Regions from separate parts of the Alteromonas sp. HB246098 genome, predicted to be linked through region 1. Evidence: riboswitches for the same ligand, from Rfam matches in the RefSeq annotation. Region 1 holds a riboswitch; the other holds the start of a gene.

What was found. A riboswitch is a leader RNA that binds a small molecule or an ion and turns the genes downstream of it on or off. The one in region 1 is predicted to bind thiamine pyrophosphate.
Region 2: linked by a shared signal. The riboswitch ahead of thiC (phosphomethylpyrimidine synthase ThiC) and the one ahead of ACYTPF_RS04445 (TonB-dependent receptor) in region 1 are both predicted to bind thiamine pyrophosphate.

The regions. Positions count from the first base shown of each region.
Region 1 covers NZ_JBTZUG010000001.1:1,037,361-1,047,608, reverse strand. Annotated here, with positions in the region: gene ACYTPF_RS04485 (DUF3450 domain-containing protein) at 570-1,331, shown strand; gene ACYTPF_RS04480 (MotA/TolQ/ExbB proton channel family protein) at 1,338-2,696, shown strand; gene ACYTPF_RS04475 (MotA/TolQ/ExbB proton channel family protein) at 2,698-3,222, shown strand; gene ACYTPF_RS04470 (ExbD/TolR family protein) at 3,234-3,632, shown strand; gene ACYTPF_RS04465 (energy transducer TonB) at 3,634-4,245, shown strand; gene ACYTPF_RS04460 (tetratricopeptide repeat protein) at 4,248-5,513, shown strand; gene ACYTPF_RS04455 (GNAT family N-acetyltransferase) at 5,693-7,957, opposite strand; gene ACYTPF_RS04450 (acyl-CoA thioesterase) at 8,017-8,442, shown strand; TPP riboswitch at 8,572-8,675, shown strand; gene ACYTPF_RS04445 (TonB-dependent receptor) at 8,731-10,248, shown strand, end outside.
Region 2 covers NZ_JBTZUG010000006.1:76,692-86,939, reverse strand. Annotated here, with positions in the region: gene ACYTPF_RS13675 (alpha/beta hydrolase) at 59-730, shown strand; gene ACYTPF_RS13670 (GGDEF domain-containing protein) at 898-1,959, opposite strand; gene hemC (hydroxymethylbilane synthase) at 2,157-3,095, shown strand; gene ACYTPF_RS13660 (uroporphyrinogen-III synthase) at 3,173-3,904, shown strand; gene ACYTPF_RS13655 (uroporphyrinogen-III C-methyltransferase) at 3,905-5,077, shown strand; gene ACYTPF_RS13650 (heme biosynthesis HemY N-terminal domain-containing protein) at 5,074-6,249, shown strand; TPP riboswitch at 6,365-6,476, shown strand; gene thiC (phosphomethylpyrimidine synthase ThiC) at 6,793-8,703, shown strand; gene thiE (thiamine phosphate synthase) at 8,700-10,248, shown strand, end outside.

The DNA of each region.
Region 1 (10,248 bases):
CTTGAAGACGGTTATGAATTAAAAATCGTTCGAAAGAAAAGAGGCTATCGTTGAAATATACGATAAAGAATTAGAATCTCATGGCGTAAGATTAACGGATTTAATCGACGCTGCGAGCGATTCTGAAGAAATTACGTTACTCAAAAGTAAATTAATGTGTAACGGTTTTGTTGATATTAGTGTGTCAGATATATCCGATAAAAGAGGTTTAATAGGCACCACAATTAGTGCTACAAAAAGGCAGTAACTTGTCGTATTTTTAACCACTAACTGTGAATGTTAACGTGCAATATGTCCTTCAGGTTAATTTATTAACAAACAGATTGCATAAAAGGTGATTAATTGGACGCTGAGTGACCAATTAATCTCCACTTCTCGGCTGCAAGTACTTTGCTAGCTTGACTCTACCGAGCAATCCATGTGAATATAATACGTTCGTAGTACTGACTATTAATGTCAGAGCTACATTCCTGAAACAAAATTGTGAAAGTTTTATACGCCCCTTGCCCGAATATTTTCCTTATCGGCGAGGATTCAAATAAGAAATTTGGTTGGGAACTATGTCCAAAATGAGCAAGAGAACTCTTATTGCTTCTACTGTTATGGGTGCATTCGCACTAACAGGTAGTGCAGTCTCTGCAGACACGCTTGAAGATCTTCATAAAGAAGAAGCAAAAATCCACGCGGCTGCGGCGAAATCTCAAGAAAAAATCAACACGTTGTTTGAGCAATCTCAAGAACTACTTGTTGAGTATCGTCAAACAGTAGATGAGACAGAAAACCTTAAAATCTACAATGATTATATCGCAAGTCTAGTTGCTGACCAGCAACGCGGTATCGACTCTCTACAACGTCAAATCGACAGCATCGAAGAAACTAAGCAGGGCATCGTTCCTCTTATGTTCCGCATGATTGACAGCCTAGAGCAATTCATCAAGCTAGACCGTCCAATTCGTTTGGAAGAGCGTCTGCAGCGCGTTGAGCGTCTTCGCGACCTAATGGCTAACTCTAACGTTACTGTTTCTGAACAGTTCCGTCAGGTACTAGAAGCTTATCTGGTTGAAGTTGAGTACGGTACTAAGATCAATTCTTACCAAGGAACTATCGACGACGCAGGTACAGAAGTTACTGTTGACTTCTTTAACCTAGGTCGTACGGCTCTACTAGCACTTTCACTTGACCAAACTCACGCATGGGTTTGGAACAATGAAAGCCGCACTTGGGAGAAGCTAGGTGATGAGTACCTTTCTTCAACTATTGACGCAGTAAAAATGGCTAACGGCACCATTCCTGCGGCTCTTGTTAAACTACCAATTAGCGCAGCGGAGTAATTGTTAATGAAACCAGTATTCAAATCTCTTTTAGCCGCTGCGACAGTTGCAGTTGCGGCAACCGGAGCGCAAGCTCAGGAAGCAAAGAGCCTGAAAGACCTTCTAGAGCAGGTTCAACAGAACCGTGTTTCTGAAGCACGTCTAGACAAGCAACGCGAAGCTGAATTCCAATCAGCACGTGCTGACAAGCAAGCGCTTCTTCGTAAAGCTCAAGCAGGCCTTAAAGCTGAGCAAGATCGTGGCGACCGTCTACAGAAGCAATTCTCAGACAACGAAGTAACACTAAACGAAAAAGCCGCTGAGCTAGATCAGGCAACTGGTACACTTGGCGAAATGTTTGGTGTAGTACGTCAAGCATCTTCTGAAGCTTATGGTCGTATCTCTACATCAATCGTTAGTGCACAGTTCCCTGGCCGCAGCCAGTTCCTAGCTGAGATGTCTGAAGATTCTAAAGGTCTTCCTAACATCAAAGAACTAGAAGACCTATGGTTTGCACTTCAAAAAGAAATGACTGAAGGTGGTGAAGTAGTTAGGTTTACTACTGAAGTAGTTAACCTAGACGGCGGTTCTTCAGAGCAAGAAGTTGTTCGTATCGGTACTTTCAACCTTGTTGGCCAAGATGGTTACCTAGCTTACGATGCAGAGTCTGAAGTTGTTCAGCCTCTAGGTCGTCAACCAGACGGTCACTTCGTAGCGTCTGCTGAAGACCTAATCGACGCGACTTCAGGTTTCACTCCTTTCTACGCTGACCCTTCTCAAGGCGGTATCCTTGGTCTATTGAAGCAGAAAGCGACTATGGCTGAGCGTTATCACGCGGGTGGTCCAGTAGGTTACACAATCACGCTAATGCTAGCTGTCGGTCTACTTATCGGTCTTTACAAAATGATTACGCTAACCATCACTGGTGGTAAAATGCGTTCACAGCTTAAGAACGTAAACAGTCCATCTGAAGGTAACCCTCTAGGTCGTATTCTTAAAGTTTACCAAGAGAACAAAACTGCTGATGCAGAAAACCTTGAACTTAAACTTGATGAAGCGATTCTTCGCGAGCTTCCAAAAATTGAAAGCGGCATCAACGTAATCAAGATTTTCGCAGCGATTGCACCTCTACTAGGTCTACTAGGTACAGTACTTGGTATGATCGAGACGTTCCAAACCATCACACTATTCGGTACTGGTGACCCACGTATGATGGCAGGAAGTATCTCAATGGCTCTTGTAACTACTGCTCAAGGTATTATCGCGGCTCTGCCTCTAATCCTTACTCACAGCATCGTAGCTTCTCGTAGCAAGTCAATCATCCACATTCTTGATGAGCAAACTGCGGGTATCGTAGCTGCTCACTCAGAGTCGGAGAAAGCGTAATATGAATTACCTGATTGGATTATTCGAATCGGTCAGGGACTTTATCGCTACCGGCGGTGACGTACTTTACTTCGTTGCTGCCGCGCTCTTTCTCATGTGGGTTTTAATGATTGAGCGTTACTGGTATTTAACCTCGGTCTTCCCAAAGGTGAAGAAAAACATCATCGCGAATTGGGATGCCCGAGCAGATACCACATCATGGTATGCGCATAGAATCCGTGACGCGTGGATTTCTCAAGCGTCAGACGATCTAAACGCTAGAATGCTGATTATCAGAACCATTATTGCAATGTGTCCGTTAATCGGTCTACTTGGAACAGTGACCGGTATGATCAGCGTTTTCGAGACAATGGCAACACAGGGCACCAGCAACGCACGTCTAATGGCGGCTGGTATCTCTATGGCAACTATCCCGACAATGGCGGGAATGGTAGCCGCGCTATCTGGACTGTTCATCAGTTCTCGTCTTGAAGCGAAAGTGAAGCTGGCAAGAGAAGGGCTAGTTGATAGCCTGCCACATCATTAGAGAGAGAGATTATGGCTCGAAAAGTCAGAACCGAGGAAGAAGATGCACAGATCGACATGACACCCATGTTGGATATCGTGTTTATCATGCTGATCTTCTTTATCGTTACCACTGTTTTCGTTAAGGAAGCAGGGATCGAAGTCAACAAGCCAGATGCGAGCCAGGCGATTCTTCACAAAAATGCAAACATTTTCATCGCCGTAACGGAAGACGGAAATGTATGGCTAGATAAGCGTGAAGTAGCGCCGGACAGCGTAAGAGCGAATATTGAAAGACTGCTTACCGAGCAGCCAACTGACTACGTAATCATTCAAGCTGATATTAAAGCGAAGCATGGTTTAGTAGTTGAAATTATGGATCAGGTTAAAGCCGCTGGCGTTAACCGAGTCTCGGTAGCGGCAAGGGGATAAGATGTTACGTATACTTGTATCTATTGTATTAGGTGCTGCGGTCGCATTTGCCCTGTTCGTTCTAATGGCCAAGTTGATTGAAAATTCATCTAGACCAGCAGACGAAGTACCGCCTGCACCGGTTATCGATATTGTAATGCAGGAACCAGATGACCAGACGCAAACGCGTACTCGTGTTCCACCACCACCGCCACCTCCGCCTCCACAGCCTCCGAAAATGGAGCAGGTAGAGCCGGAAACAGCGGAACCTGATGCAGATGGCTTTAGCTTAGCTATTCCAGCTATTGACACAGGTGGTGTTGGTGTAAACATCGGTGGTGTTGGTGCAATGCAACGTGACGGTGAAGCTACACCTATCGTTCGTATCGACCCGAAATATCCACCTGATGCAGCCCGTGACGGCCGCGAAGGTTGGGTAAGACTGTCTTTCACTATCAACGAAGTTGGTGGTGTTGAAGATATCGAAGTTATCGAAGCTGAACCTAAGCGCGTATTCGACCGTGAAGCACGTCGTGCTCTACGTAAGTGGAAATACAAGCCTAAGATCGTTGATGGCAAGCCAGTTAGACAAACAGGCATGTTCGTACAGCTAGACTTTAAACTGGAGCAATGATCATGATGAAACGTACATTCAAAATGTCAGCCGTTGCTTTAGTGCTAGGCGCAGGTGCGGTGCTTTCTGCACCCGCTGCTCTAGCGCAGTCGGCACCTGTTGTTTGCCCTGGATATGAGAAGGGTAAAACAACGCTAGTAGGTGAGCGTACCGGTAAGAAGGTTCAAAAAGCTTTTGAATTCTATAATGAAGACCAGCTTACCGAAGCGTTAAACGTACTTTATGAAATCGACCCATCGGACGATTTTGACAAAGCCTACGTTAAACGTTTCATCGGTAACTTATTGGCTTCACAAGAAGGTCAGGGCGGTAAAGCGTTAAACTACTTGGTCGACTCAGTTGAACCAAAAGTACTTAACGACACAGAGCACTCTCAGACACTTAAATTAATAGGTGATTTGAGCATGCAGGAAGAGAAGTACACTGATGCCATCAAATGGTATAACAAGTGGATGGAATTTACCTGTAAGGAAGATGCTGATGTGTATACTCGCCTAGCGCAAGCTTACTTCGAGTCTAAGCAGTTAGCTAAAATGATTGAGCCAGCAGACAAGGCCATTGCTTTGTATGAAGAGCCAAACAAGAACCCTTATGTTCTTAAGCTAACTTCTTACTACGAGCGTAAGATGTACCCTGAAACGGTTTCTGTAGCGGAAGACCTCGTTAGTACCTTCCCTCAGGAGAAGACTTGGTGGTCGCGTCTTGGCTTTTTCTACATCTTAGTTGAAGACTACAAAAAAGGTCTTTCAACACTAGAACTTGCTTACATGCAAGGCTATCTAGAAAAAGATTCAGAAATTAAAACGCTTGCTCAGCTTTATCAAAGTAATGGTATGCCTTACAAGGCTGCTAAACTGCTTGAAAAGCACATGAAAGAAGGCTTGTTAAAGAATGATGCTGATATGATTGCGAATATCGCTAATGCATATCACCAGGCTAAAAACTTTAAAACAGCGGCAAACTTGTATGCACAAGCTGCAGCTAAGAGTTCAGACCCTGAGCATTATCGTAAACAAGGTACGCTTTTACTTGTAGCAGAAGATTATAAAGGTGCTATCAAAGCTCTAGAAAATGCTCTAGAACGTGGCGCTGAAAACCCAGAGAAGATTCACTTCACTCTTATGGAAGCGAACTTCTACGCGGGTAACTTCAGATCTGCATACAAGCATGTACAAGAAGCTAAGAAAGATCGCTCACTACGTCGTAACGCGGCTGCGTGGGAACCTTACATCAAGGAAAAAGCGAAAAACCGTGGTATTAATATCTAATATTCGGATTTAGCCAAAAGCCTCCTTCGGGAGGCTTTTTTTATGCCTTAAACTTTTGTTTTAGTAAGAAGGAAAGCTAAGAAAGAAAGCTAAGAAGGAAAGTAAGATCAAGGCTATTATCAAAGGCTACAGGATAGTAAAAATTAAGCTTCAGTATTTAATGAGGAGACTTACGGGTTTTATTGAAATTGGTCAAAAGCGGCACACAACTCAGTTCTTATTATTGATGTGGTTTCTTTCAAGCCATTTACGCCAATTCCACTATTACTTAAAACGCCCTTGATACGCTTTATATCTATGTTTGAATGACTGAATAGCGCTGTTAAGTAACTCTTTTTGTTTATCACATTTATCAGTAGAGCTACCTTTTCCTGCGTATCCCCAGCTATTCCAGGCATATTGCTGCAATCTCTGGCATGACTTTGCGTTTCTATTTGAGAGACAGATTGCGCCTCTTTCGACAACTTATGCAAAATAGGCCAAACATCATCTAACGTTCTATAACCTTGAATAAACTGAGCGAGCTTTGTCACATAGATATCAAGCACGGTTTTAGACAGTTCATTTACATTAGCGCCGTCAAAGCTGGCCTCTAATGATTTGAGGTTGGTTACAAGTTCAGTTGTTTTGGGGGAAAGGGGCAGCACGGCTAACGCGCTCGTTTCACCACTGGCCTTGTTAGGTTTTCTGCCATAATCAACTATGTCAAAACCATTTTGAGTCCAAAAGTTATCTAGCTTCAATGTGGTGCCGTAGGACGTGCAAGTTGCATCTATTAATTGTTCCCGGGCTTCGTCAACGACTTTATTTACTACATAACTACCGACGCCTCTTCCTTGAAGCTTTGGATGTACAGCGATACGGTTAATTCTCCAATACTTGTGTGTGGCCGCTTTAGGATCGGTAGAAAGCAGGGTAAGCCTTTGCGCAGCTAGATGGCCTTTAGGTCGGCGGCGCCCCGATGCAATACCTGTTGATACATGGGTTAACTTAATACCACCTTCAATATTTATAATTGCGGCTGCTACCACAAGGGGGCCTAACTTTAGTGTGGCAATCATAACGTCAGGGCTATCCAGTAACCGCATAAAATCGTCAGGCGTGGTTTGGTAGTGCGCCAGCGCAAGCAGAGACATAATTTGCTGAAGCGTGCTTTCATTAACGTCTTCAAAAGAACGTAAACAGAAATTACTCTTCTCTAGTAGTTCGACGCTATTTTCTGATTCAATATTTGTGACGTTATCGTTTGCAGTTTTGCTCTCAAACAAGCATGTGCTTTGAAAGAATGCTTCGATAGGGTCATTTTCGAACCATCGCAGTGGGGTCGACAGCGTTAAATGAATGCTACCATTGGGCAAGTTAGGAATGAGTTTATGAATAAATCCGTTTCCCGAGCCTTCATAGCCTTGCAGCGTGGTGCTCAAAATCCATTGAGGGTTAGTCGCTATTATTCGGTTTACGACTTGCAGGGGCATTGAGGCGGCTTCATCAACCACAACAAGGTCAAATGTTGTATTTCTTTTGCTGTAAAGTAGTTCGCTGTCAGGAGGTACCCATTTTACAGAGCCTAAACACGCCCTTCGTGCGTCTACGGAACGCTGCTCTTTATTGATGGAGTCGGTATGATGAAACTGGTAATCTGTTTTGTTGGTGACGTCAAATTGATGAAGCTGAGACATTACGTTAACAACGTTTTCATGCTGCTCGCTAGTGAGCAGCACGTTTTTCCCTTTCCTTACTAAGCTGTCAATAAATATGCCTAACAAAGAAGATTTACCTCTTCCTCGCGGAGCAGTGACCAAAGCGTTCAACTTATTTAGCGAATAAGACTGGTACAATCGGCCATACGCGCATTCTTGCTCTTTAGAGAGGAATAACGAACCTCTATAAGAATTTTCTAATGAGGGCTTCGCAACTCGATAGGCTGCTAAATCCGGTAGCCTAGCTGTAGATTCAGTCAGTATCGCTATGTCAGCATTTGTACGCAGGCATTTAATAAAACGTGCCAGGTATCGGCTATGGGTGAGCGTAAAGCCTTCTGAGAGAAAAGAAACTGAAGCATTGCTGCTCCACTGTTCCAACGCAGGACAGATAAGCACTAAACACCCCTGGTGTTTTACTATGCCTGCCACTGCCATTGCATCACCAGGCTTAAAGGAATCCCTACAATCCAATGTCGCAATATCGTACTCGCTGCCTAGCACTTTTTTCCGTCTTTTTCCCTTCAACTCAGTACTAGTAAAGGTCGCTAGGCTCAAAGATTCAGTTTCATCAGCTGAAGTTTGAATTATGGATAATGCCGCTTCACAAAACGTATCATTACCTGAAATTACCAGCATTCTTCGGTGAACTAGGTAATTTATATCTGATAGGTGTGAGCTATCTTCGCAGTTATTTTTACTGTAGGGGGCAAGAAGCCATTCACGTAATTGATTTAGCGCCATGAATCAGTTTTTTCGGTATAATCTTACGCTATAGTAGCGATTTATTGTGAGGAATTCGAATGCGCTTTCTTTCTCGGCGTTTAGTTATGCCAAATGATCTTAATTACGCCAATTCTTTGTTCGGTGGCCGCGCGTTAGAATGGATAGACGAAGAGGCTGCCATTTGGGCAATCTGTCAGTTAGAGACCAATTGTTTAGTGACTAAGCATATTGGCGAAATTAGTTTTGAATCTCCGGCGATGCAAGGGGATATCGTAGAGTTTGGTCTGGAAACCAAGGCGGTAGGCCGGTCATCTATTACCGTAAGTTGTCTAGTGCGTAATAAGGCCACTAAAAAAACTATCTGCTTTGCAGATGACATCGTTTTCGTAAAGGTTGACCCAGATACTCGCCAACCAACAGCACACGGCAAAACGCTAGAAGGGTTAAAAGCACAGACTGACGATGAAGTTCGTCGTCTTAATATGAATATTAACGCTGAATAGCCTTAGGCTCTGCATGTCTTATATCATATAAAAATTATGACCTTAGCTTAATGTCTTATCTGCTTGACGGCGTGTATTGAACTGGTAGACTCCGTCGCAGATGTTGAGGTTACTATTTGAGTGGCTCAACACTATACCAAGGGGTGTCCGTTTTCGGTCTGAGATCCACGTAAGTGGGAACCCTTAAACCTGATCCGGATAATACCGGCGTAGGGATGGTTCACAGCATAGCCTTATCACCTGCCGTTAGACCCGGATCTTTTTTCTTCAATAAGAACAAGAGATCCCATGTATAAAACACTTTTCACACTATCATTGATAGCAAGTTCTGTTGCTGCCTATGCACAAGAATCTGCAGCGAACGACACGTCAAAAAACACGCCTTCTGATATTGAACGAGTCGTTGTATCTGGTGACTTTCGACAAACTACACTTGACCAGCTAAGTGCTAGCGCGACTATTTTAGACCAAGAGCGACTTCGCAGCAGGCAGCCAAGTCACATCGACAGTGTGTTAAACAGTATTCCAAACGTTAATTTTGCAGCGGGTGCTTCTCGTGGTCGCTTCGTGCAGATTCGCGGTATTGGCGAGCGTAGCCAGTTTGCTGAACCAATCAACCCTTCTGTAAGCTTTATTGTCGATGAGTTTGATTTTTCAGGCCTAGCTGCAGCAGGTATCATTTTTGATACCAAGCAACTAGAAGTCTATCGCGGACCTCAGGCTACGCTTTACGGCACAGGGGCACTCGCCGGAGCTGTTAAGCTTTCTAGTAATAACGTAGGTAGCGACGCGCCAGACTATGTAGAAGCGCGTATTGGTAACAAAGAAAGTTATCGTGTTGAAGGGGCAACGGGCGACGATATCAATTCCGATTGGGGATATCGCGTAGCGCTAGTTCATAACCGTAGCGATGGCTTTGTAGAAAATACATTCCTGGATAGAAGCGATACTAATAATATCGATGAGACCGCGTTGCGCTTTGCTGTTGAAGGCAACGTAGACGAACGAACCACACTTGCACTTACCTACCGCTGGTATGATATTGACAACGGCTACGATGCGTTTTCGCTTGATAACGACAACAAAACACTGTCTGACGAGCCAGGTTTTGACGAACACCAAACGCACGCTGTAAGTGCACGTTCTACAACAAATACTGCGGCGGGCGACTTCATCCTTATTGCCACTCATGCGTCTCATAACATCGCGTATGGCTACGATGAAGATTGGACATTCGATGGCTTCCACCCGTGGGGTTATACGTCTTTTGATGCGTACTACCGAGACGTTGAAACGCAAACCGGTGAGGTGCGTTTTGTGTCGTCTGACAGTGCCGCACTTTTCGACGGTATGACAGACTGGACCTTAGGCATATTTTATAAAAACACAGAAGAAAAGTTACTTCGTCAGTACACATACCTTGATAGTGACTTTGCCAGTGAATATACCCCAACGACTACTGCTATCTATGCTCAGACGGAAAGCCGTTTGAAGGACACCCTAGTGCTTGTAGCCGGGTTGAGAGTAGAAAACTATGACTTCGATTACGCCGATAACAACCAGCTTACACGCGCGTTTGACACCACCATGGTTGGCGGAAAAGTAGCGCTTCAGTATACGCAGGGTGATCACTTCTACTACGGTAGCATTTCACGCGGTTTTAAAGGCGCAGGCTTTAATCCCGACAGCCGAGTAAACGATAATCAACGTTTCTTTGACGAAGAATACAACTGGAACTATGAAGTGGGTGTAAAAGGCCCGTTGCTTACGCCTGATCTTGTTGCTCGTGCGGCAATTTTCTACATG
Region 2 (10,248 bases), on a different contig from region 1:
GCCCGTGAGAAAGGATAACCATTGGTAATAGGGTAACAACAAAATTAGGAAACAAAGAATGACTCAGCAACTTCTGCCGTGCGTAGAGATAAACCCATCCACTACGCCTGATGCCTGCGTTATCTGGCTACACGGTCTAGGCGATTCAGGCCACGGTTTTGCGCCTATCGTGCCTGAACTAAAGCTTCCTGAATCAATGGCCGTCAAATTTCTATTCCCCCATGCACCTGAACGCCCCGTAACCATTAACGGTGGAATGCGTATGCGTGCATGGTACGACATAAAATCACTGGACTTTGAAAGCCGTGCCGATTTAGAAGGCGTAAAAGAATCAGCTGCCCAAGTAGAAGCACTTATTGAAGCGCAAATTGAAAGTGGTATTCCTAGCGAACGCATAGTACTTGCTGGGTTTTCTCAAGGCGGGGTAATTGCACTTCACCTAGCACCTCGATATGCCCGTAAGTTTGCTGGCGTTATTGCACTATCAACCTATATGAGTGAGCCATCGCTACTTGCAAGTGAGGCAACAGACACAAATCGTGAAACGCCTATTATGATGGCGCATGGCGAGCAGGATGAAGTGGTACCCGTATTCATGGGCAATGCGGCATTTAAAACGTTAAACGAAAACGGTTTTAAAGCCACATGGCAAACCTACAACATGCAGCATAATGTATGTATGGATGAGCTAAGCGATATCAGTGATTGGCTTCAGAAAGTTCTAAACTAAGTTTCACGAAGCATTATTCAGTGTGATAGTTAGCTATAAAAAAGCGAATTATCACACTTATCTAATTACCACACTATGTCGAGCGCCTTTGCGGCTATTCCCTTATATTCACGCGTTGCGTTCATACTTTGCATTAAGATTCCAAACAGGACGTTTCAAACATCCCTCTATTCTGCAACGCGGTTTCTCCCCCCATTTTTAGCTTTATAGAGATTATCATCAGCGTGCTTTAAGCTAGCGTGCAGTTTGTCGTCAGTAAGCGCGGTAGCCACGCCAAAACTGGCGGTAATGTTGTGATTGATATCCCCTTCTATAAATGGATTTTCTTCAACAACCTTTCTCATTTTTTCCGCAAGTTTTACGCCTTGGCTCAAAGGCGCTAGTGGAAAGAGTACTAAGAACTCTTCTCCGCCGGTACGCGCAACAATGTCAGATGCTCTAACAGCACCTTTGATAATGCTAGTGAAGTGGATTAGCACCTCATCACCAATATCATGACCATAGGTGTCGTTAATCTTCTTGAAATGGTCTATATCGACAACCACTGCGGTAAGAGGGAAATAGGCGCCAGGGTCTTTCATGGCACGTTCAAAAAAGACGGTTTCTAAAAAGCGTCTATTTGGCAATTTGGTTAGCGGGTCTGTGTTAGCTTGCTTCATGCGCTCTAAGTTTTCACGCAGCATTTCTTTTCGGCTTTTGTGCCAGAAATTTTCGCCAATAAAGGCAACGCAAATAAAACAGAATGTCGCAATTAAAAATCGTGAAACATGCTCATCAGGGTATTTTGCAACAATAGCGTCTTGGTTATACAGCATATAAATCGACAACCCTATGGTGACTGCAACATAGAGCATAGCGGGTTTAAATCGCACCACTATTATTTGAATAAAAAGTAGTGGAAATATGAAGTACAAGCCCGTGTTGTTCAGCCCGCCGGTATAAACCAAGGCATTGATGGTAAAAAGAACAATAAGCCCTGCGAAATAATAAAACACATCACTTTTCGGGAAAATATGTGAAAGCGCAACGTTGAGGTAAATAACGGTGGCAGATGTAGCTAATACACTAACCAACAATGGGTTATTGGTACCAAAATTGAGCCATGCCATAAATGCGATTATGGTGCCACCAACATAGGAAATGAAATACAACGTCAGTTTGCGTCTTTTTACTTCAGCTTCGTCTTGTTGCGCGTTTCTTAGTAATTGTCCAATTGGCGTGTTGTCCATCTAACAACTCTACTCCCCAAATTTATAAGCAGACACTTCGTCCAACTACAGCATAGACGTATATTTGCACAAAAACCAAGTAGAAAACTGCGCCTAATTTCAAACATTAACCCAGAAAATGCGTATACTACGAAGTATCTCGTATAACGTTGTGTTACAGCGTTTAAGTTTCTTTTTTTACAGAGTTTGGAATAGCCATGAGTCACCTCAACACTACCCGCACCGTTCGAATTGCTACTAGAAAAAGCGCGCTAGCGCTTTGGCAAGCAGAGTATGTGAAGGCAAAATTAATGGAGCACTATCCATCAATGACCGTTGAGCTTGTGCCTATGAGTACGCAGGGCGATAAAATTTTAGATACGCCATTGGCGAAAATTGGCGGTAAAGGACTGTTCATTAAAGAACTTGAAATAGCCATGTTGGAAGGCCGTGCTGATATCGCGGTTCACTCAATGAAAGACGTCCCAGTAGAGTTTCCTGAAGGTTTTGGTTTACACGCTATTTGTGAACGCGAAAACCCGTTTGATGCCTTTGTTTCTAATGACCACGATAGCCTAGATGCGTTGCCACAAGGTGCAGTTGTCGGCACATCTAGCCTTCGCAGACAGTGCCAAATTCGCAAATATCGTCCAGATCTCATCATTAAAGATTTACGCGGTAATGTGAACACGCGATTAGCAAAGCTAGATGCGGGTGAATACGACGCCATTATCCTAGCTTCCGCTGGCCTTATTCGTCTTGAAATGGAATCTCGTATTCGTATGCCGTTGCCTGCCGACATTTCGCTGCCGGCTGTAGGCCAAGGTGCAGTAGGTATTGAATGCCGTAACAACGACGAAGAGCTAATTAACTTGCTACAAGCGTTAAATCATACCGATACCAATACCCGTGTTACCGCAGAGCGCGCCATGAATGAGAGATTGGAAGGCGGCTGCCAAGTACCTATTGGTAGTTTTGCTACCCTAGACGGCGACGTACTAACCTTAACTGGTATGGTTGGAAGACCAGATGGCTCTGAGCTGCTGTTTGCGTCTGCTACTGCGTCACGCGAAAAAGCCGCAGACATAGGTATTGAAGTAGCAGAAGCGCTATTAGAGCAAGGTGCCGGGGAAATTCTTAAAGCACTTTATAACTAAGTTATACGTAAAAGAAGCGCGCATTTCTGCGCACATAGAAATGCGCAGCAAACTTAAAAGGATGAGAGTTCGATAATATGCTTCTGTTCACGCGCCCACTGCCAAAATTAAAAGCGAGTGCTTCGGCTTTCGAGCAAGCGGGCATTAAAGCGGTAGGGGTAGCCACCTCTGACATTATTGATATCTCGTCTGAACGAAAAGCCGCAGCAGAATATTTAGCTTCAAATACAGTAAACGCAATTATTGTTACCAGCGTATACGCTGTGAATAGTGTTATTTCGGGGCTGCGTGACATAGCCTCCCCACTCCCTTTAATTATTGCTGTTGGCGATGCCACTGCGCGCAAACTGCAGGCAGGCCTTGAAACGTTTTCTTCGGCGAACGTTGTTACTCCAAAGGTCCATACATCCGAAGGTATACTGGCAATGCATCAGCTTAATGAGGCAAACTGTAAGCATGTCGTTATTATTAAAGGTGAAGGTGGACGAGAAGCCATAGCAAAAGGATTAGACGAAAAAGGTATTTTAGTAAATAGCTTTTGCGTTTATAAAAGGGAGCAACTTACACGCCCAGTTTACACAAAACGTTGGAAAATGGGCGAAGTTAGCGGCATTATCGCTACAAGCGAAGCAATGGCACTGCAACTGATAGAACAATTTGGTAACGCTTTGTTAGCCTTTAAATGGTTAACAGTGAGTGACCGAGTCGCCCAAACCCTTAACAGTAAAGGTGTTAAAGAGGTAGCGGTTTGTCAGCGAGCCACCGATCAGGCACTCATCGCCTGGGTAAAGGATAACTGGGAGTATTGAATGGCCAACAATAATGAAAATAGCCCACAAAAAGAGGAACTCGTAAAAGTGGAAGCTGAAAAAGAAGTAATTGAGTCTTCTGCCACGCAGAGTGAATCGACTGAATCTGGAGCTAAGAAAAAGAAATCATCAGGCAATGGCCTGCTATGGTTCGTTGTAATCATTTTGTTCTTAGCCGTAATAGGCATGGCTGGCGCGGGCTATTGGTATTATATGCAGCAACAGTCAGCTAGCGCAGATTCCGCCAACACACAGCAAAGCAACACGGCAAAGTTAAACAATATAGAACGAGAACGTAGCGACATCTTAGCGTCGCTAGAAGACGTGTCGCGAACGAATAAAGCCTTACAAGATACGGTAGATAAACTTAAGTCTGAGAACGAGAAACTTAGCCTACAGGCCGAGTCTACCCTTCAACAGCTTAACAATATGGAAGGTCGCCGCCCAGCTGACTGGCTAATTGCAGAAGCTGACTATTTAGTTCGTATGGCGGGTAGAAAGCTTTGGCTGGAAAACGATGTTCGCACAGCAATTTTGCTATTGGTCAATGCAGATAAGCGCTTAAAGTCTTTGGCTGACCCGTCGGTACTACCCGTTCGCGCTAACCTAGCTGAAGATATTCAAACGCTACAGCAGCTAAACCCTGTATCGCAAAGCTCAGTAGCGCTTGCCCTTACTGGCATGATTGCGCAAATCGATAAGTTGCCATTGGATACCTTCGAAAAGCCTGAAGATGCTAACGCAGAAGACACCACCTTGTCAGAGTCGGCTGACGACTGGCAGGACAACCTTGCGAAGGTGTGGCGTTCGTTGGTAAATGATTTTCTTACCGTTAAAACTATTGAAGGCCCGGTTGAGCCAGTACTGTCATTAGAAGCACAGTTCTTGGCAAAAGAGCAGCTTCGTCTGCAGCTTATGCACGCTCAAACTGCCGCGCTTCAAGGCGATGCGGGGCTTTACAGTCAATCGCTTCAATATGCACAAACGCTGCTTATTGAAAAATACGACACCGAGAAAAGTCAGGTAACCGGCTTTGTTGATGCACTACAAAACCTGATTGCCACCGATATTTCACGCCCAATTCCTACAGAGCTAGCGTCACAAAAACCGCTAGAGCGTTTACTGGATAGCCGTGTTAAGCAGGTGTTTGGACAAGGAGCAAGTGCACTATGAAATGGTTAGCTATTGCCCTTGCGGTATTAGCCGCATTCGTTGTTGCGCTTATTGTTGGTCCAATGATACTTGGCGATAAAGGTTACGTACTTATTTCTCTAGGCAGTACAGCTATTGAAATGACCGTGATCAGCTTTTGTATTTTGGTCATTGGTGCCGTTATTGCCTGGTATGTGTTATCCCGTTTTGTTTTGTGGGCGTTAAGCTTAATTACAGGCTCACATAAATGGTTCGGCACTTTAGGTGAACGCAAGCGCAAGCGCGCATTTTACGATGGCTTGCACGCCATGGCCGCAGGTGATTTTGATTCGGCACAAAAAGCATTAGGCAAAACCACCAATGGTGATTTTGAAGGCGTAAACTATTTGGCTTCAGCGCAGATTGCGTTTGCCAACGACGACCTAGCTAAAGCCCGTTATTTTCTGGTTCAGGCCACTGACTTTCCGAAAGCGAAAGTAGCCGCAACGGTAATGCATGCACGCATTGATGTGGCTGAAGAAAAGTTCGAGGCGGCACTCGAAAAGCTTAACGAACTAGACGAGCAAGATCGTGACAACAAGCAGGTTGTGCAGCTAAAAGCGCAAATTCTTGCCAAGTTAGGTAAGTGGCAGGTGCTTCAAGAGAATCTATCGGGTTGGCGTAAAGCCTTGCCTAAAGCTGACTACACCACGTGGAGCCAGCGTATTGCTAAAGGTAAGTTTGCAGAAATTGCCAGTAAGCAAGGTGCCGTTGAGCTTAAATCATACTGGGACACCCTGCCTCGTAAATTACGTCACGACGACGCCTATCGTGCTGCCTACATTCAACAGCTTCTTGACCAAGGTATGCATGCCGACGCTCAAGATTTGTTAGTTGAATGGCAAAAACGCGGGCCGAACAGCACGCTATTCCCGCTGTTCACGCAGCTTAATATTCCTAATGCATCACCATCGTTACGTTTACTTGAAAGCTGGATAAAGCAAGACGAAGAAAACGTTGAGCTTTATTCCACGCTAGGCCAAGTGGCGTTCAACTCGGGCGATGATGTGTTAGCTGAAAAAGCCTTGCTAAAAGCTACCAAAATGGAGTCGCGCAAAGAAGACTTATTGCTGCTATCTGCCATTAGTGAACGCAAGCAAGACACAGCCACCGCCCTTCAGCTTTACAAAGAAGGACAGCAACTAGCTAGCTAAATGAATATTCGTTTAGCTTTCTGGTAGTACTTGTAATCCAACTAAAGTTGAAGATATAGTAAAAGGGAATTCTCGATTAGCGCTGTTTCAACAGCAAACAGCGCTAATTGAAACAAACAACTTGTCGGAGTGCTTCACTGGTAACCCAGTAAGCTGAGACCGCGAAAGTGGGATCCGTAGAACCTGATCAGGCTAGTACCTGCGAAGGGAACAAGAAAATACAATGTGCACTATGTTAAGCAACAGTTTGGCATTGTGAAGCAAGGTTAGATTACTTAGTGGTTTGTTTGTCACTTTCATAACGGGCACAGAGCGTTAACTTTGAGATAAAGCATCAAATTTCAATGATGCCATTTCTAACTCAAAGTAAATTGCTTAAGGCCTTAAGAACAAACGACAGTAAACAGTAACGGGCTCATTCTTAGTTTCTTTACTTTCAACCTCGCTACAGTAGAAGGTTCCGCCCTTCAAACACTTACACACTGTATTCTCCTTCACTCCTGACAAGCATTTTTAGAACCTAAATTTACAAGGTAAAATGCTATGTCGAACAGACGCGAACAACGCCAACAAGCTCAGCAATTCATTAATGAACTAGCGGGCGAAGCTTACCCCAATTCAACGCGCCACTACGAGTGTGGCAGCCGCGACGATATCCGAGTGGCCATGCGCCTTATCCACCAGCATGACAGCCTAGTCGGTGGCACCGAAGAAAACCCTATCTTAGAGCCAAACCCACCTATTCCGGTGTATGACACCTCAGGGCCCTACGGCGACCCGCTAGAAAATATTGATGTTCACAAAGGCTTAAGCCCACTTCGCCAAAAGTGGATTGAAGAGCGCAGCGATACCGTTGAGCTTGAAGGCGTTTCATCAAGCTTCGCGAAAGAGCGTGAAAACGACATCTTTACTGAAGATTTTCGCTTTATCCGCAGCCGCAAACCGTTAAAAGCGAAAGCGGGCAAGAACGTCACCCAGCTTCACTACGCAAGACAAGGCATTGTTACCCCTGAAATGGAATACATTGCCATTCGTGAAAACATGGGCCGTCAAGCCATTAAAGATGCGGAGCTAACGCAGCAGCATAAAGGAGAGCACTTTGGCGCGAATTTGCCCGATACCATCACGCCTGAATTTGTTCGCCAAGAAGTGGCCGCAGGCCGCGCCATCATTCCATGTAATATTAATCACCCCGAACTAGAGCCAATGATTATCGGCCGCAACTTCTTGGTGAAAATTAACGCGAATATTGGTAATTCGGCAGTTACCTCGTCAATCGAAGAAGAGGTAGAAAAGCTGGTGTGGTCAACGCGCTGGGGCGCCGATACCATCATGGACTTATCTACCGGTAGAAATATTCACGAAACCCGCGAGTGGCTGCTGCGAAATAGCCCGGTACCTCTTGGCACCGTTCCAATTTACCAAGCGCTAGAAAAAGTGAATGGCGTAGCCGAAGATTTAACCTGGGAGATGTTTAAAGACACGCTTATCGAACAAGCTGAGCAAGGTGTGGATTACTTCACCATTCACGCAGGCGTGTTGCTTGAATACGTTCACCTTACCGCAAAGCGAGTTACTGGCATTGTATCGCGCGGTGGTTCAATCATGGCGAAGTGGTGTTTGAGTCACCACCAGCAAAGCTTTTTGTACGAACACTTCCACGATATTTGCGAAATTTGCGCGAAATACGATGTAGCATTGTCGCTAGGTGATGGCTTGCGCCCTGGTAGCGTGGCCGATGCCAACGACGATGCGCAATTCTCTGAGTTACGTACCCTTGGTGAGCTGACCAAAATAGCTTGGGAATACGATGTTCAGGTAATGATTGAAGGCCCAGGGCATGTGCCAATGCACATGATTAAAGCGAACATGGAAGAGCAGCTTAAGCACTGTCACGAAGCGCCGTTTTATACCCTTGGCCCGCTTACCACAGACATTGCACCTGGCTACGATCACTTTACCTCAGGTATTGGCGCCGCCATGATTGGTTGGTACGGATGCGCAATGCTGTGCTACGTAACGCCTAAAGAGCATTTGGGTTTACCTAACAAAGAAGACGTTAAACAGGGGCTTATCACGTACAAAATAGCGGCGCACGCTGCCGACCTGGCGAAGGGCCACCCCGGCGCGCAAATACGCGACAATGCTATGTCGAAAGCGCGCTTCGAGTTTAGATGGGAAGATCAGTTTAACCTAGCATTAGACCCTCATACTGCTCGCGCTTATCACGATGAAACCTTGCCGCAGGCCTCTGGCAAAGTTGCGCACTTTTGCTCTATGTGCGGCCCAAAATTCTGCAGCATGAAAATTTCTCAAGAAGTACGTGATGTCGCTAAGCAAGCAGAGCAGCAAGAATTTGAAAAAGAAAAAGGCATGAAAGACATGGCTGATGCGTTTAATCAGTCGGGTGCTCAGCTTTATCACACTGCCGATAGCAAGGTTGAGTTGCCATGATAAACAGCCACCTAACCAAACCCGTACTAGAGCCGCCTAGCGTTAGGTTGCCGGTGGTATGGTGCATAGGCGGCGTTGACTCAAGTGGTGGCGCGGGTATAACCCGCGACGCTATCACGCTTGCCGATTTAAGCGCTCATGCCTGCGTGCTCACCACACAAATTACTGCGCAATCAAACCAGCAACTGCTTAGTAAAGACAGTATGAGTGCATCTGCGTTAAACCAGCAGTGGCAAGTGCTTTACGAAGATACGCCGCCACGCGCTATTAAAATTGGCGCTATCGCAAACGATGAGCAAGCACTTTTACTTTGCGCACGTATTCAGTCGTTAATAAAGCCTCGCCCGTTTGTGATATGGGACCCTGTGCAGGCTTCTTCATCTGGCGGTATGTTAAGCGACTTAAGCGAAAGCGTTGTTGACGAGTTGCTGAACACGGTTGATTTGGTTACCCCAAATATTGACGAGCTCACTTGGCTGTCTAATTTGACGGTAAACGACGATACCAGCTTAGCGTCAGCAATAAACCGGCTTATTGGAAAAGGGGCAAAGAGTGTTTACGTTAAAGGCGGCCACGCCGCGTGGCAAACTCAGGTATATGACACCTTTGTTTGCGCCTCGCACACCCTTCACTTTAGTCAACCGATAACCAACAACGGTAAACTTCGGGGTACTGGCTGCATGTTAGCAAGTGCGATTGCGGCTTTTCTTGTTAACGACTATTGCATTGAAGATGCGCTCACCCTAGCAAATGCCTATGTGTGTGAAGTAAGGCGAAAGACCCTTTGCGAGCCTGATACGGACGGCGCTAAGGCGCATAATAATGGGGCTGATTTGCCCACGTACTTCCCACGAACTAACGGTTTCCCCACACACGCCGCAAGTTTTCCAAAGGTAAATTTTCACCAAGGTAGCGCTGTTTTTTACAATAAAGATTTATGCCTAGAAAATTTGTCGAACAGCGACCTCCCCTCAGAAAGTGCGCAAGGTAGTATAGCCCACTTCCCTACACTCACTCATACGAACCTAGGCATATACCCCGTAGTAGATAGCGTTCAGTGGATAGCGAGGCTTTGGCCAACGGGCGTAAAAATCATTCAGCTAAGGGTGAAGGAAGGGTCACAACAAGACATTCGCCAACAGATAAAAGAGGCCATTGAGTTAGTGGAACACACCAACTGTCAGTTATTTATTAACGACTATTGGGAGTTAGCCATAGAGCTTGGGGCTTATGGCGTACATCTAGGTCAAGAAGATCTCGACACTGCAGATTTAAACGCTATTCGCAGTGCCGGACTAAGACTGGGCATTTCAACTCATGGATTCGCTGAGATTCAGCGGGTTCGCGCACTGAAGCCTTCTTACATTGCCCTTGGCCATATCTTTCCAACCAATACTAAAGACATGCCATCTAAACCCCAGGGTGTAGAGCGCTTGGCAAAATATGTGAAGCTGTGCGAAGGCATACCCACCGTTGCCATTGGCGGTATTAACTTATCGCGTATAAGTGACGTGGCTAAAACCAAGGTTGACGGTATTGCCGTGG